2 regions of the Microbulbifer sp. CNSA002 genome follow, and region 1 is predicted to be linked to the other one. Evidence: predicted binding sites of a transcription regulator. Region 1 holds the regulator's gene; the other holds the start of a gene.
What was found. The regulator LexA, encoded in region 1, represses DNA repair genes until DNA is damaged. The targets are predictions, from matches to a motif close to ACTGTNTNTANANACAGT.
Positions count from the first base shown of each region.

Region 2: imuA (translesion DNA synthesis-associated protein ImuA) is a predicted target of LexA. The motif match lies at 5,417-5,434, and genes of this name have one in related genera.

Region 1 covers NZ_CP172449.1:3,254,094-3,261,953, forward strand. The annotation lists gene ACG1BZ_RS14465 (mechanosensitive ion channel family protein) at 82-1,188, opposite strand; gene nagZ (beta-N-acetylhexosaminidase) at 1,270-2,286, opposite strand; gene ACG1BZ_RS14475 (TetR/AcrR family transcriptional regulator) at 2,320-2,949, opposite strand; gene ACG1BZ_RS14480 (TIGR00730 family Rossman fold protein) at 3,234-3,872, opposite strand; gene lexA (transcriptional repressor LexA) at 4,033-4,638, shown strand; gene ACG1BZ_RS14490 (hypothetical protein) at 4,702-4,959, opposite strand; gene ACG1BZ_RS14495 (DUF6586 family protein) at 5,314-5,805, opposite strand; gene topA (type I DNA topoisomerase) at 5,809-7,860, opposite strand, start outside.
Region 2 covers NZ_CP172449.1:4,015,752-4,023,611, reverse strand. The annotation lists gene ACG1BZ_RS17870 (error-prone DNA polymerase) at 1-3,050, opposite strand, end outside; gene ACG1BZ_RS17865 (Y-family DNA polymerase) at 3,133-4,638, opposite strand; gene imuA (translesion DNA synthesis-associated protein ImuA) at 4,660-5,367, opposite strand; gene dcd (dCTP deaminase) at 5,574-6,143, shown strand; gene ACG1BZ_RS17850 (NAD(P)/FAD-dependent oxidoreductase) at 6,177-7,385, shown strand; gene ACG1BZ_RS17845 (hypothetical protein) at 7,385-7,570, shown strand; gene ACG1BZ_RS17840 (nitric-oxide reductase large subunit) at 7,809-7,860, opposite strand, start outside.

The DNA.
Region 1 (7,860 bases):
AATATGCGTAATTAACCGTCAAAATCTTCAATAGTGCTCAATTAGAAACTAATCATTTGTACCTTATTGCACTCCCATTCCTCAACTGTCTAACGCGGCCTCTCGCGTTAATGAAGGTATATCGGCAATATGTAATGTTGAGGTTGGGAATGCACAGGATGCCCCATATCCCTCAATTATTTTAAGAATCGTTAATAGAACATCCTGTTTTACTTCATGATAACGAACCCAATCGGTAGTGCGGGTAAACGTATATATAAAGAAATCCAAAGAGGAGGAAGCAAAACTATTAAAATTAACAATAAGCGTACGATTAGAATCAATTTCCGGATGTTCCTGTAACATATTTTTAACATCCGCCACGATGGCCGCCATATGGTGGGCATCTTCATAACGAATACCAATCGTTTCAAAAATCCTACGATTTAACATACGGGAAGGATTTTCTACCGCAATCTGGGTGAAGATACCATTGGGAACATAGACGGGTCGCATATCAAAAGTGCGGATTCTGGTCAGGCGCCAACCGATATCTTCCACGGTCCCCTCAATCTCCTTATCGGGGGAGCGAATCCAGTCGCCCACCGCAAAGGGCCGATCCAGATAGATCATCAGGCCACCGAAAAAGTTTGCCAGCAGGTCCTTGGCCGCAAAACCGACAGCCAGTCCGCCAATACCACCAAATGCCAAAACACCGCTGACGCTGTAACCCAGGAACTGCATGACCACAATTCCCGCCGTGATCACGATTGAGGCCCTGACCAGTTTGCCGATCGCACGTACCGTAGTGGCATCCATCGGCTTGCCCATATAGCGCGGATCGCACAGGTTATGTTCCACGCTGTGTGAGAATCGCCAGGCAAACCAAGCCATCACCAGGATCAAGCCTATTTCCCGCGTCGGTGCAGCCAGGGAGAATATCTCGGCACCAGTGGCGTCCCCCGCTCGCTGGGCAGCGACAGTCAAGCCCAACAGCCATACCAATACCTGCCCGGGAGGGGAGAGCGCCCCAACCAAGGCATCATCCCAGGGGTTAACCGTCTTTTCCGCCTTAATGGCCATGCGCTGCACAAACCGGCCAAATAACCAGGCCAACACCCCAGACGCAAGTACTATGAGGAAAACAGAAACTATCCAGACCCGGTTCTCACCAAGCCAGGACAACAGCACGCTCTCAACGGACTCCACTCGAACCCCTCCGCTTTAACCAACAATCAGTAATATCCGTACAACGCCTTCTCAATAGACGACGGATCTCAACAACTTATTTCAGCGCATTATGGAAGCTAACCACTCCCTGGTTCTGTGCCACCGCGCACTCTTCTCAAGCTCCTCCCAGGAGCCGATCACCGGCCTGCCACCCATAGCCGACAACCGATGAGTGGACTCCGGTTTGGGCACAAAGGTATCCAGTGCCGCCAGCGCCTCAAAAGCGCCGACACGATTGTTGCATACGATACCCATATCACAACCGGCTTCCAGGGCTGCGCGAATCCTATCGCCATAGCCTCCGGCCGCACCCGCCCCTTCCATAGACAGATCATCACTAAAAATCACTCCATTGAATCCCAGCTGTCGCCGCAATACATCCTGCAGCCAATAGCGGGAGAATCCCACCGGCTGGCTATCAATGTTGATGAAGCGGATATGGGCCGGCATCACCGCGGTAAGTTCCTGGGTTCCAATACAATCGATAAACGGAAGTGCATCGGTTGCCATGACCTGATCCAACGAGCGCTTATCCTCTGGCAACTCCACATGACTGTCTTCCAGCACGTGGCCATGCCCCGGAAAATGCTTGCCTGTCGTGGCCATTCCCGCTTCGCGCATCCCTTGGATAAAGGGGCGAGCCAGTGCGGTTAACTGGGCGGGGTCGGGGCAAAAACTCCGATCGCCGATCACCCTGCTGTGACTGTCATCCGCATCCAAAACCGGCGCAAAGCTAAAATCCACTCCTACAGCCAGCAACTCTGCGGCCAGCAGCCACCCCACATCCTGCAACTGCTCGTTACTGGCGACAGCACTGAGGGCCTGCATTGAGGGTATTCGCGTAAAGTCATCGCGAAACCGCTGAACCCTACCACCCTCCTGATCTACCGCTAGCAGGATCTCTGGTCGCACCGCACGGATGGAGTTAACCAATTGGATAAGCTGCTTGCGATCCCGATAGTTTCTCGCAAAAAAGATCAGCCCGCCCACCATCGGATGCCGAAGTAACTCACAGTCTTCCTCGGTGAGTTCAAGCCCCTCGATATCCACCATGACCGGTCCGGGTGGTAAAGACATATTAAGTTCCTTATCGATTTAAGAGTGCGCCCACTAATTATCTACCTTCAACATGGCCGAAGCAGCGGGTACCAATCGCTCAAGAGTCTGGGTCAGGGTACTGTCAGAACCGAAATCCTCCCGCAGGATAGCCTCAATCGCATCGTGGCTCGACAGTGTGAAAATGGTCGCTCCCAGCATAAAGTAGAGGCGCCAATAGAAAGTTTCTGGGTCCAAGCCCGGTAACGCTTCAGCCAGCAATCCTGCAAAACGACGGTAAGTATCCCCGTATCGAGATACGATAAATCGACGCAAATGCCCCTGGAACTGGGTATAGGCCAATCCTAAAAGACGCATAAATCGCTGTGGATCCTTTCCCTCCAGCCCAAGGCTTCCCAACCCAACTCGATACAGGCATTCGATCAGCTCCTCCACCCCCAGGGGCTGCCCCAGGGCAATACGGCGATCAAGCTCTTCTTCCAGAGCGTTAGTGAAAGGCGTTAAAAAGCGTTCAAATACCGCCTGTATCAATTCTTTCTTGGAGCCGAAATGGTAGTTAACTGCCGCCAGATTAACCCCGGCCGTGCTGGTAATTGTTCTCAATGAGGTTTCAGGAAAACCCCGTTCGGCAAACAGCACTTCCGCTGCATCGAGTATCCGGCTGACCGTATCTATCTGGCTCATAAGTATCAAACCACCATTTAAAACATACGTTTAATCGACGCCAGAGTAGCATATTCTCACTGATCTAGAGCCCGCCAGCTAAGCTCTCCACTCAGCAAGGTACAAGAGTAAAAATAACAGGGAAATGTATGTCAGGCGGTAAGATCAATACTGCAGGAGTTGATCTCCCGCCAACTTGTGCAAGTACGCCACCCCACCAGCCGGCATAGCCTTTTAGTCCGGGGGGTAGCTTTAACAAAAATAACTTTGAAAATTTTTTCGGTATTTTAAGATCACCCGATTAATTATTCTTTCACCTGCATATATTTCATAATCAGGGCCGCAGCCTCCTCCACACTATCAACGATATGAAAAAGGTCTAGATCACTGGCATCGATACAATCGCGCTCTAACACTGTATCTACCAACCAATCGTACAGCCCACTCCAGTAACGCTTACCTACCAACACAATTGGGAAACGCCGCACTTTCTGCGTTTGCACCAAGGTAAGAGCTTCAAACAACTCATCCAACGTGCCGTAGCCACCGGGAAGTCCAACGAATCCAAGTGCGTGTTTTACAAACATAAATTTCCGTACAAAAAAGTATCGGAAGTTCAAACTGATGTCCTGATATGGATTTGCCGCCTGTTCAAAAGGCAGCTCTATGTTTAACCCAATTGATGCGCCGGGCTGCCCGAAAGCCCCTCGGTTACAAGCCTCCATCAGCCCCGGCCCACCACCGGTAATCACGGGGATCCCTTCAGCCGCGAGCAACTCTCCCAACTTTACCCCCTGCTGATATTCAGGACTGTCCTCTGTAAATCTCGCCCCTCCAAACACTGTCACTGCACCACCTAACGCTATCAGCCGCTCTATCCCATCTACCAATTCAGACTGAATACGAAGCACTCTCCAGGCTTCCGGCATTTTTGCATCCAACATTATTTTTCCCTCTTTGTCAGTTCCTTCAACGCTTTCTTCTCTCCTTGCTTTCTCCATCAATGTAGCAGCTCACAAAGACTAAAACCTGAGGATTGCGCGAACAATAAATCTGTATATAATTCCAGCAACTGTATATAAATACAGAAAACTAGGTAAATCTATGACCAATCTCACCGCTCGTCAGTCCCAGGTTCTCGACCTGATCAAGTCCTACCTGGATGAAACAGGCTACCCGCCAACGCGGGCAGAAATTGCCCAGGAGCTCGGCTTCCGCTCACCCAATGCCGCCGAGGAACACCTGAAAGCGCTCGCCAGAAAAGGCGCCATTGAGATGGTTGCCGGCGCTTCCCGAGGCATTCGAATTCCGGATCACCAATCCGGCTTGCCGATTGTGGGTAGAGTAGCTGCAGGGAATCCCATACTCGCAAGCGAACATATTGAAGATTATTGCGACTTGCCCGCGAGCTTCTTCCATCCTCCCGCAGATTATTTGTTGAGGGTGCATGGTATGAGTATGCGAGATGCGGGCATTCTCGATGGAGACTTGCTGGCAGTGCAAAAGACCGAGCAGGTGCGCAATGGCCAAATCGTCGTTGCCCGTATCGATGACGAAGTCACTGTGAAACGCTTTCGCCGCAAGGGAAATCAGGCAACCGTTCAGTTGCTACCTGAAAATGATGACTTTGAGTTAATTCAAGTCGATATGAGAGATAAGAACTTTGTGATTGAGGGATTAGCCGTAGGGGTCATTCGCCAAGCGCCTTAAACCCCTAAAAACGACAACAGCGGCCATTGGCCGCTGTTGATAAAACTCAAACTAACGCTGACGTTAGTGGATAGTATGATTTACCGGCATTAAATCATCTTCTTCCTCGAAGTAACCAGCCTCAAGATCGTCTAGATTTTGTACGGCTTCAATGCCCGCTTCCAACATAGCCCTTGCCACAGCAACCTTGTTCTTGCGCAAAAACTGAAGGCTTTCCGCAGAAAAAGAAATGCTCACCAAAGGGTCCTCTTTGTGGCCAGCACGACGCAAGGCTACATCGCCATTAGCCAGCTCAATTATTTCAAAAGTTTCGGAGGACATTCGCTTTTCCTTCACGGCACAACAGTTTGCGCCCAGTGTACCACAGGCTTGCGATAAGTTTCATTCATCCAATTTGAGGGCTTCTGGCTCCTGACTTTCGAGGCAGTCTATTGCCAGTACGCTATATCAAAGAATTACCTAAACCACTCAAGAGATCACAAGAGAAGAGTGAATTGCTTTGCACGTTGCACCGGTTGCGGGTTATGTCGAGTGGGCCACAACTACTCTATTGTGACTCACTCAAAGGACAGCGGAGTTTCCCGCAGAAGTGCGCCTAATATCAACAACCTTCAAAATTCGCAGAAATATTACGAACCTATTCAGAAGTTCACCGAAGTCGAATATGCGTATTAGTTAACACTCATCCAAGTGAGCGCGCTGCCTCACCACCAATTCATTCAGCGAGCGATGCCACTGAAGCAGCAACTCTTTGGACAAAGGTGCAAACTCGGGCTTGGCAACTTCGTTGTGTAGCGGGATTAAATTAACCTGTTGCTGTTTTTCATCAGCACCCACAGATATTTTCTGCTGCTCTTCCCAGGCGTAAAGCATATGGGATAACCAACTCTGCGGGTCGCCGACCAGGCCGGACAGCTCATTGGCCTCTGCACTAGCCCTACCCTGAACGCCCAGCGCATCAATTATCAACTGCGGAGACTCCGGTTCGAACCCCAACTGAAGCTGGGCTGCCTGCTCTGCCAGAAAGGCCCGATAGGCCTTGCACAACTGCATCAACGCTGCCTCTTCCAGCGCATCGCGCTGGAGAGGCAAATCCCACGGCTGTTGCAGCAACAGCTGGCTCTTGCGTAGAGCCGAAGTGACATGAATCGTGTAAGAGTTACTCATTACCTACTTCTTTGCCGCTGTCTTTTTAGCTGCCGGTTTCTTGCGCTTGGCGGCAGTGCTCTTGGTGGAGGCCTCTACTTTCCAACCACCATCACGATAAAAAGCACGCCAACCGGTCGCTTTGCCCTCTTCCTCAGATTGAACATATTGCTCCTGGGTTTTGCGGCTAAATCGAACTACGGTATCCCGCCCACTATCATCTTGCGTCGGTGCAGAGAATAGGAAACTGTACTTTGGATCGATCTCCCTCTGGTGAGGCAGCAGCTCTTTAACCAGGGGCGCACGGGTCTCACGGTTTTTCGGGAACTGGCTGGCAGCCAGGAATAGACCCGAGGCACCATCGCGCAGGATATAGTGATCCTCCACTTTGATACAGGCCAATTCCGGCATGGGAACCGGATCCATTTTCGGTGGCGCCGGCTGCCCATTTTTCAGCAGCTTGCGGGTGTTTTTACAGTCTTCATTGGTACAGCCGAAGTACTTGCCAAAGCGACCAGACTTCAACTGCATATCACTGCCACACTTATCGCACTCAATAATGGGGCCGTCATAGCCTTTAATTTTAAAAGTGCCCTGCTCAATCTCGTAGCCATTGCAATCCGGGTTATTGCCACAGATATGCAATTTACGCTGCTCATCTAACAGGTAGCTATCCATAGCCGTGCCGCACTTGCCGCAGCGGCGCTTCTCCCGCAGCAACCTGGATTCAGCTTCCTCGTCCTTATCCGCATCGACCGCCTCATCACCAGAAACCAGGTTCATGGTATTGGTACAACGCTCTTTTGGCGGCAGTGCATATCCAGAGCACCCCAGGAATACACCGGTGGAGCCAGTGCGGATCTGCATATGGCGGCCACATTTGGTGCACTCGATATCCGTGTCTGTCGGCGTATTGCGACGCATACCTGCATCGGCAGACTGGGCTTTTTCCAGGCGCCCGGAAAAGTCCTGATAAAACTCATCGAGCAGTTGCTTCCAACCCTTATCGCCGTCGGCAACCGCATCCAGGGATTCCTCCAGGTTTGCGGTAAATCCGTAGTCCATCAGGTTCTTGAAACTTTCGCTGAGACGGTCGGTAACAATATCCCCCATTTTCTCAGCGTAAAAACGACGGTTTTCCAGGCGGACATAACCACGATCCTGGATCGTGGAAATAATGGAAGCATAGGTGGAGGGGCGTCCGATACCGCGCTTCTCCAGTTCCTTAACCAGGGCCGCTTCACTAAACCGCGCAGGCGGCTTGGTAAAGTGCTGTTTGGGATCCAGCTGTTGCAGGGATAGCTTTTCGCCTACCTTCACATCTGGAAGCACCAGATCTTCATCTTTTTTGCCGCTCGGTGGCGCAACTTTCAGGAAACCATCGAAACGAATTACTCGACCCCGCGCACGCAATTCAAAGTCACCTGCGCTGACCACGATTGAAGAGGAAGTAAATTGGGCGGGCGTCATCTGACAGGCCACGAACTGCTGCCAAATCAGGTTGTATAACCTCTCCGCATCCCGCTCAACCCCGGACAACATATTTGGGGCGATACGAACATCGGACGGGCGAATCGCTTCGTGCGCCTCTTGAGCGCCCTCTTTACTGCTGTAGCTATTGGAGCTTTCTGGAAGATACTTATCGCCGTAATTCTCGGCAATATAATCCCGTGCAGATTCCACAGCTTCTTTACTGAGGTTGGTGGAATCTGTACGCATGTAGGTGATATGACCGGCTTCATACAAGCGCTGGGCCAGGGTCATGGTCTTCTTCACACTGAAGCCGAGGCGGTTACTGGCCGCCTGCTGCAAAGTGGAAGTAATAAATGGTGCGCTGGGCTTGGAGCTGGTTGGCTTATCGTCACGGGCGGAAACAACAAACTCACTGGACTGAAGCTGCTTGGCAGCACTCATTGCCAGCTCTTCGTTGGTAGGACGGAAAGCCTCACCAGCCTGCTTTTTCACCTCGAGGCGCAGCTTGGAAGCCTTTGCCGTCGCCGTATCGGCAAACAGGGTCCAGTACTCTTCCGGAATAAACGCGCGAATCTCCCGCTCCCGCTCAACTACGAGACGGAC
Region 2 (7,860 bases), 760 kb from region 1:
ATCAATATGCCTCCATGGATAACCTCTGCTTTATATAAGGTTTGATAGGCCTCATAAATCACTACATTTATGCAGCCTGTTTCATCTTCCAGGGTTAAAAACATCACTCCAGATGCGCTTCCGGGCCGCTGTCGGCAAGTTACCAGTCCAATGATGTCAATCTTTTCTTGATCAAGACGGTAGGTAAGATCCTTTGCCTTAGTATATTTCTGAAATTTCTTTTGCCTTCTTAATAGTGCGACAGGATGTTCGCCTAGAGTTAATCCTGTACTGCTATAGTCAATGTCGCTACTGTCTTTTATATAATTTCGCGGTAAAAATTTTGTCTGTGGCTTGCTGTAATCGGTTTCTATAGAAGTCCAATTGTCGTTATGGCGATTTCGAGTCAAGCTGATAAATGCATTAGCCTTAGTAAGGCAGGAAAGCTGCTCATGGTTTAGCTTTGAAAGTTCTTGAAATTGTTTTAAAGATTGGACTTTTGCATCCGCTCTAAGCTTTAGGATAGCTTTCTCTGTGGTTTCTTTTAGCCCTTTAATTAGACGCATGCCCAGGCGTAAAGCGGGAGTTTTATTGTTGAATGCTGAATTTTCCCTGAACGGCACTGCCGGCGTATTAACTGCTGATTTTCCTTTAGTATCGTAATTTTTCGATGAGGCTCTTTGTTGAGGTGAAGAGAGCTCTTGTATCTCTAAGCTGTGATCCCAATAGCTATAAAGTACATCAATAGGCAAAACCTTAACTCCGTGGCGCTGAGCATCATAAACTAGCTGTGCCGGTGCATAGAATCCCATCGGTTGGCTATTGAGCAGCCCACAGTAAAAGGCCGCTGGGTGATGGTATTTAATCCAAGCAGAAAAATAGGCTAAAAGCGCAAAGCTTGCGGAGTGTGATTCGGGGAAGCCATAGGAGCCGAATCCCTTCATCTGGTTGAAGAGTTGCTCAGCAAAACTATCCCTGTAGCCATTACTTTGCATTCCCTGCACAAGCTTATCCCTGAATTTATACAAATCTCCATTTTTTCCCCAGCTGGCCATGGCTCGGCGAAGCTCATCCGCTTCACCGCCGCTAAACCCTGCTGCGACCATCGAAAGTTGAATAACTTGTTCTTGAAATATAGGAACACCGAGAGTGCGCTCAAGCACTGGGCGTAAACTGTTATGAGGGTAGCGCACGGTCTCCAACCCCTGCTTGCGTTTCAAATAGGGGTGTACCATGCCGCCTTGAATTGGCCCGGGGCGGACAATGGCGATTTCTATAGTAAGCTCATAAAAATTTCGAGGTTGTAATCTTGGTAGCATGCTCATTTGAGCGCGAGATTCAATTTGAAAGACTCCAACGGTATCGGCCTTGCACATCATTTCGTAGACCTGTGGATCTTCGGCGGGAATATCTTGCAAACGCAATTTGGGGCCGTATAGAGCAATATAGTTCAGGGATTTACGCAGTGCAGTCAGCATACCCAGCGCGAGCACATCGACCTTCATTAGTTTTAAATCTTCAATATCCTCTTTGTCCCATTGGATTAGGGTGCGATCCTCCATAGCGGCATTTTCAATAGGAACCAGCTGGTGCAATGGTTGTTCTGTAATAACAAAACCGCCCACATGTTGCGATAGATGTCTTGGAAAACCATATATTTGCTGCAGTAACTGTGGGAACATTTTTCCTATTGCGCTGCTCGGATCTATTCCCACTTTCTGCATCTGTTGGGGGAAGCTATCTAGAGTGTCCCACCAGGCGCGTTCAGCAATAAGTTGTTCTATTGTGGCAGCGTTGATACCAAGGGCTTTGCCGATATCCCTTACGGCACTTTTAAAGCGGTAGGTGATCTTACTAGCGGTAAGTCCAGCTCTTTTGCGGCTATATTTTGTGTAAATATACTGAATAACTTCTTCACGTCGTTCGTGCTCAAAGTCTACATCAATATCTGGGGGTTCATTGCGTTCCCGTGAGATAAACCGTTCAAATAGCAATCCAATTTTATGAGGATCTATCTCTGTGATGAATAGGCAGTAGCAAACTACTGAATTGGCTGCGGAGCCACGGCCCTGGTACAAGATATGATTTTCCCGGGCAAACTGGACTATATCGTAAATGGTTAGAAAGTAATGCTCATACTGCAGTTCTGCTATTATTGCGAGTTCTTTATTGATAATCTCATCAATTCTCTTTTCAGGACCCTGTGGCCAGCGAGCAGCCCTTCCTATTTGTACTAGCTTTTTTAAATAGCTGCTCGCATTACTTTCTTGAGGGATAACTTCTGATGGGTATTCGTAACTGAGTTCGCTCAAGCAAAAAGTACACTGTTTGGCAATAAGGTTGGTATTGTCTATAGACTCTTTGGAGTGTAACGACTGGATATCACCTAAGCTGCGAAGGTAACGTTCAGCATTTTGCTCAATACGATACCCTAGATTATCCAGGGTACAGTTATGATAATTTGCGTTGAGTACATCTTGTAATGGCTTTCGGCTATAGCAGTGCATCAACACATGATTGGTTGCAACCAAGGAAATATTCTCTCTTCTTGCAAGCTCAGTAATTATATTGGACTTAAGGCTTTCCTCTGCGTGTAGGTGGTTGTTGATGGCAATGTAAAACCGTTCGCTGAAGGTTTTCTTGATTTCTTCAGGTATTTCTATCTTAATGAAATTTGGAATCCAGATGGCAATTAGGTTTTTGCATAGCTCTACCAAGTCACTTTGATAAGTAATGTAGGTTCCTTTTTCCGCCCTTAAGCGTGATTTTGAAATTAACTGGCATAGCTCGCTGTAGGCAGTTTTGTCCGGAGCCAGTAGAATTATTTCTATGTTGTTATGGAGCCGGAAATAACTGCCAAAAATTAGTTTAAACTCGGGATTTTTAGAGTCTGTAGACTTGATGGTTTCAAGTTCTTTATAGGCTCTAACAGCTCCGGAAAGGGAGCATTCATCGGTGATAGCAAGGGCTGTATATTGCAGGTTGTAAGCAGTTTGGACTAATTCCTGCGGATGCGATGCCCCCTGCAGAAAAGAAAAGTTGCTTTGACAAAAGAGTTCGGCGTACCTCATGCTGATTCTCTCGGCGTCTATCTGTTGATTGTGATGGGATTTGGGTTTTGGTGAAGATCAGTATTAAGAAAGGGGTTTAGGCTTAGCTATAAACGCCATGTAAAAACCACTCTTCGGTTGTAAGATCCTGAAAGACCCAGTAGAGCTCATCTCTTTTATTTCTTGCGATATAGTAATCCCGCCCATGACGCCCGTGCTGCCACCAATAGCCATCAATTCGCTCTGGCCCCTGTAATAGTTGTAGCTCTCCCTGATAAAATAACTTGTGCTCGCTACTTTCCAGTTTGGTTGGACGAGCTAATAGCCAGTTGGGGCGCGGTGCTTGGATGGGCTTAATTTGCTGTCCCTTAGCGTTACTTTTAATTATCAGGGTATCTGTATTTTGCCAGGCCTGCTCTGGTAGGTAGCTTTCTTTTAGGGCAATTCCCGAGAGTGCTTGATGACCGAGGCGGGCTTTTAATTTGTCTAATAGCTGTTGATTGCGTTTATGTTGGCTGCCTTCACCAAATAAATCTTCATCCAGTGATCCCTGCTCCAAGGGGAGTAAATGCTTGCAATTTAAGCTGATGGACTGCACTGGCTGATCAAGAGTTACTCTTTCCATTTGCAGCTTGGTTAGTGCTATTAGGCGTTGAGGGTCCAACTGCGGAGTGGAGAGTTCTACGGTTATTTCCTGAGATTTATTTTGGCCGAAATCCATATGCCAATTTAACTGTTGTGTGTAGAGCTGGCGTCGCTGCAACTGGAAGCATAATTCCCTTAGTAGGCGACCGATAGGAAATAGCAGCTGTTCGCTATTATCCAAGGGGCTGGGGAAAAATAGCTCGCTGCGGAATTGTGCTGGGGGCTGATAACTACAGACTGGATCTTGGCGAGTTCCGTTCAGGCGTGCCAGGTAGTCCACAAATGGGCGACCAAAACGAGAGCCTACCTCAGAGAGTGGAATAGCGAGCAGCTGGCTTACTCGCTTGATACCACATGCGTAGAGCTTGGAAATAGTTTTGTTGTCGCAATTAAGGAGCTTGGATGGGGCAAAGCTAATCCACTGTCTCCACTGCTGAGGGCTGGGCGGAGAATCTGATTGCGCAAGCCAGTGCCGGTGTTCGGTCAGTTGGCTTAGCATATGAGCTGCACTGGGACTGTGGCCGAGGCCCATCAGGCTGTAGATCCCCATCTGTTCAAGCTCATCGCTCAGCTGTTGTATCAATGCCTTGAAGCCACCGCTGGCTTTTAGGCAGCCACTCAGTTCCAGATAGAGGTGGGCGGGAGTGCTCTCGCCATTACTCAAAAGCCCTGCGGACTGAGGTGATACAAGTGGTGTAAAGCTGTATGCCCACTGGGCCAGCTGCTGTAACTCTTGTTGTTCCCGCTGGGAATCGCGTTGTAGCAGCTGTAAGTCTGCACAGAGAGCAGACGCAGTGGCAATACTGAGCCCGGTCTCGACGCCGCATTGGGATGCCGCTGGGTTTCTATCAATCACCAACTGTTTTTCAACCACAACTTGGGGTAGAGCCTCTTCTCCTTGTTGCTGAGCGCGGGTCAGAACTTCTAACGGAAGCCTGGGGAATTGAATACAAAGCCAGAGCATGGAGCTATCCCTCGGAACCGTTCAGTGCATTGGTTGGTCCCGTCGGACCAGTTTTGCTGCTCTTGCCAAATAGAGGTTCTGGCCTGAATTTCCACCCAATTGCTTTAAAAGCCTTAGTGCCAGCTCTCCTTCCCTGGGAGTGAGCTGTAGGCGCAAGCTCGCGGGTGAGGGGTTTGCTGATTCACACTGAGGGCGAAAGTGGAAGTGCAGACAGTCCCCATTGCGGGCAGCGAGCTGTAGGCGACGAAGATCTTTATGCTTCAGGGATTGCCGCCCCTGCCAGCTGAGTAAGGCACCACAGCTTCCGGATTGTAGGGACTGCTCGATCGCCCAGAGAGTATCCTTGGGGCCTCGGGGGTGCAGGATCAGCAGGTTCTCAAGGCGGATACCACTGTTGGCCAATGAGGGCGCATAGGGGATATGGGGTGGATTGACCAGTATGATCATTTGCCCCCTCTGAGTGAGATTTGCCAGGGCCGGAAGTATCAGGGTGAGTTCACCGATACCCATCTGGTCCATGAGTAGCTCAGTAGTGGCCCCTCTTGGCCAGCCGTGGTTCGCTAGGAGGGCATCGAGGCTTGGATAACCACTGGCGATGCCGTTTCGCTGTCGTCGGGGTTCATTCGCTGCTTGCCAGATATCGGCTCTGGTGAGTAGCTGTGCCAGTTTCTGGTGTTTTGCCTGGCGGTCTAACTGATTGTTTTCTATGAAGTTTTCTGCGCTGCCCACGATTCCACCACTGAATTTTAGTCCGATCTGGCCACTGTCTTCGTCTTAAACTGTATGTGCATACAGTAACACTGTTAATTTATACAGTATCTGTCCAGTGGCAACAAGTGAGAATTCCTTGGATAGGCACTTTTTTGCACAGCCTAAACCGGCTATGATTCCGCCTCTTTAATTGAGCACTAATTATTCTATTCAGGGGGGACGGAGTGAGTATCAAGTCCGACAAGTGGATTCGCCGCATGGCAGAGCAGCACGGTATGATTGAGCCTTTTGAGGCCGGTCAGGTGCGTCATAACGATAATGGCGATCGACTCATCTCCTATGGCACCTCCAGCTATGGCTACGATGTTCGCTGTGCTCGTGAATTTAAGATTTTCACCAATGTTCACTCAGCGACAGTTGACCCCAAGACCTTCGATGAAAACAGCTTTGTGGATGTTGAAGGCGACCACTGCATTATTCCGCCAAACTCCTTTGCCCTGGCGCGTACGGTGGAGTATTTCCGTATCCCGCGCTCTGTATTGACGGTTTGCCTGGGGAAATCCACTTATGCCCGTTGCGGCATTATCGTCAATGTGACGCCACTGGAGCCGGAGTGGGAAGGTCATGTGACTTTGGAGTTCTCAAATACCACTAACTTGCCTGCGAAGATCTATGCCAACGAGGGTGTGGCACAGATGCTGTTCTTCGAATCCGATGAAGTTTGTGATGTGTCCTATGCCGATCGTGGTGGCAAATACCAGGGCCAGCGCGGCGTTACCTTGCCTCGCACCTGATCACCGGTCTTACTGCAGTACTATTTCCTACCTATGACAGAGGTTTCTACCAGCCAGCTACCTGAAAGCGTCGATGTATTGGTCATTGGCGCTGGGGCAGCTGGACTAATGTGCGCGGCTACAGCGGGCCAGCGCGGGCGCAACGTGTTGGTCCTGGACCACGCCAACAAAGTCGGAAAGAAAATCCTGATGTCTGGTGGTGGCCGTTGCAACTTTACCAATCTCTACACTAGTGCAGAGAACTTCTACAGTAACAACCCCCATTTCTGTAAGTCCGCCTTGGCTCGCTATAGCCAGTGGGACTTTATTGCATTGGTGGAAAAGCACGGGGTTGCCTATCACGAAAAAACTCTCGGTCAGCTCTTTTGCGACAATAAATCAAGGGATATTGTCGACTTGTTACTAGCGGAATGCCGTGCGGCTAAGGCACAGATCCGCACGCGCTGTAGCATTACTCAAATTCGAGCTTTGGGGCAGGGGTATAAGGTCGAAACCAGTATGGGGACGGTTACCTGTGAATCCTTGGTCGTGGCTACTGGAGGCCTTTCTATTCCCACCATGGGGGCGAGCGGGTTTGGCTATGAGATCGCTAAGCAGTTTGGGCTTGATGTAGTCCCAACTCGAGCAGCGCTAGTGCCATTCACCCAGCATAAACGGCAATTAGAGCGTCAGGGTACCCTGCCCGGCACCTCTCTATCAGTGACCGCTTCTTGCGCTGAAGGTAGTTTCCAGGAGCAGATGCTGTTCACTCACAGGGGGCTGAGTGGGCCAGCGGTTTTGCAAGTTTCCAGCCACTGGCGAGAAGGTCAAACGGTAATATTTGACTTGGCTCCAGAGAAAAATCTGGCAAAGTGGTTACCGCTGCGCCGACATCAGAGCCCGGATAGCCACTTGCACAGCGTTTTGGCTGAGGTTTGGAGCAAAAAGTTGGTACAGTTTTTCCTGCAGCGAGCGCAAATTACCAGCCGCCCCCTAAAACAGTTTGGGGAGGGGGAATTACAGCAAGCTGGGGAAAAGTTGCAAAGCTGGAAATTGGTACCGGCGGGCACTGAGGGTTATCGCACTGCTGAGGTAACATTAGGTGGAGTCGATACTGCACAGGTCTCTTCCCGTACTATGGAATGTAAAACCCGGCAGGGGCTTTATTTTATTGGTGAGGTTCTCGATGTAACCGGCTGGCTCGGCGGGTTTAATTTCCAATGGGCTTGGGCTTCAGGTCATGCTGCAGGAGAGGTGGCTTAATGGGAGATGTTATTCCTTTCAAAAGAAAAACCGCTTGGCAAAAGCACAAGGGCAGCACCCTGTGCAGGGAAGGTTTTCATAAATGGAAAGTGGTCACCGAGCGCAAGTTTGACGTAAAGCAGGGAAAGTTGGTTACTGAATATCGCTGTGAACGCTGTGGAAAAACGAAAATTAAACACTTGTAAATTTTTTCTCTCCAAGTCCGATATTCATAGGCCGGCTCAATTAATAATTAGGTAATTTACTTTCCCCTACTAAGAGAATTGTCAAAATTCAACATCTCTAATACGGGTGATTACTGAGAAAAGGTATTTTGGGGCCTCAGGAATTTCTATAATTTACCCATCTATGATTATGGGGTTAGCAAATAATGCAACGTTACTGTTGAGTTACGCAGTAACGTTGCATAGGTTTATAAGTAGTTTAAGAGACTGATTTGGTTTGCCCTGATAGATAGTCTACTGAACTATGCCTC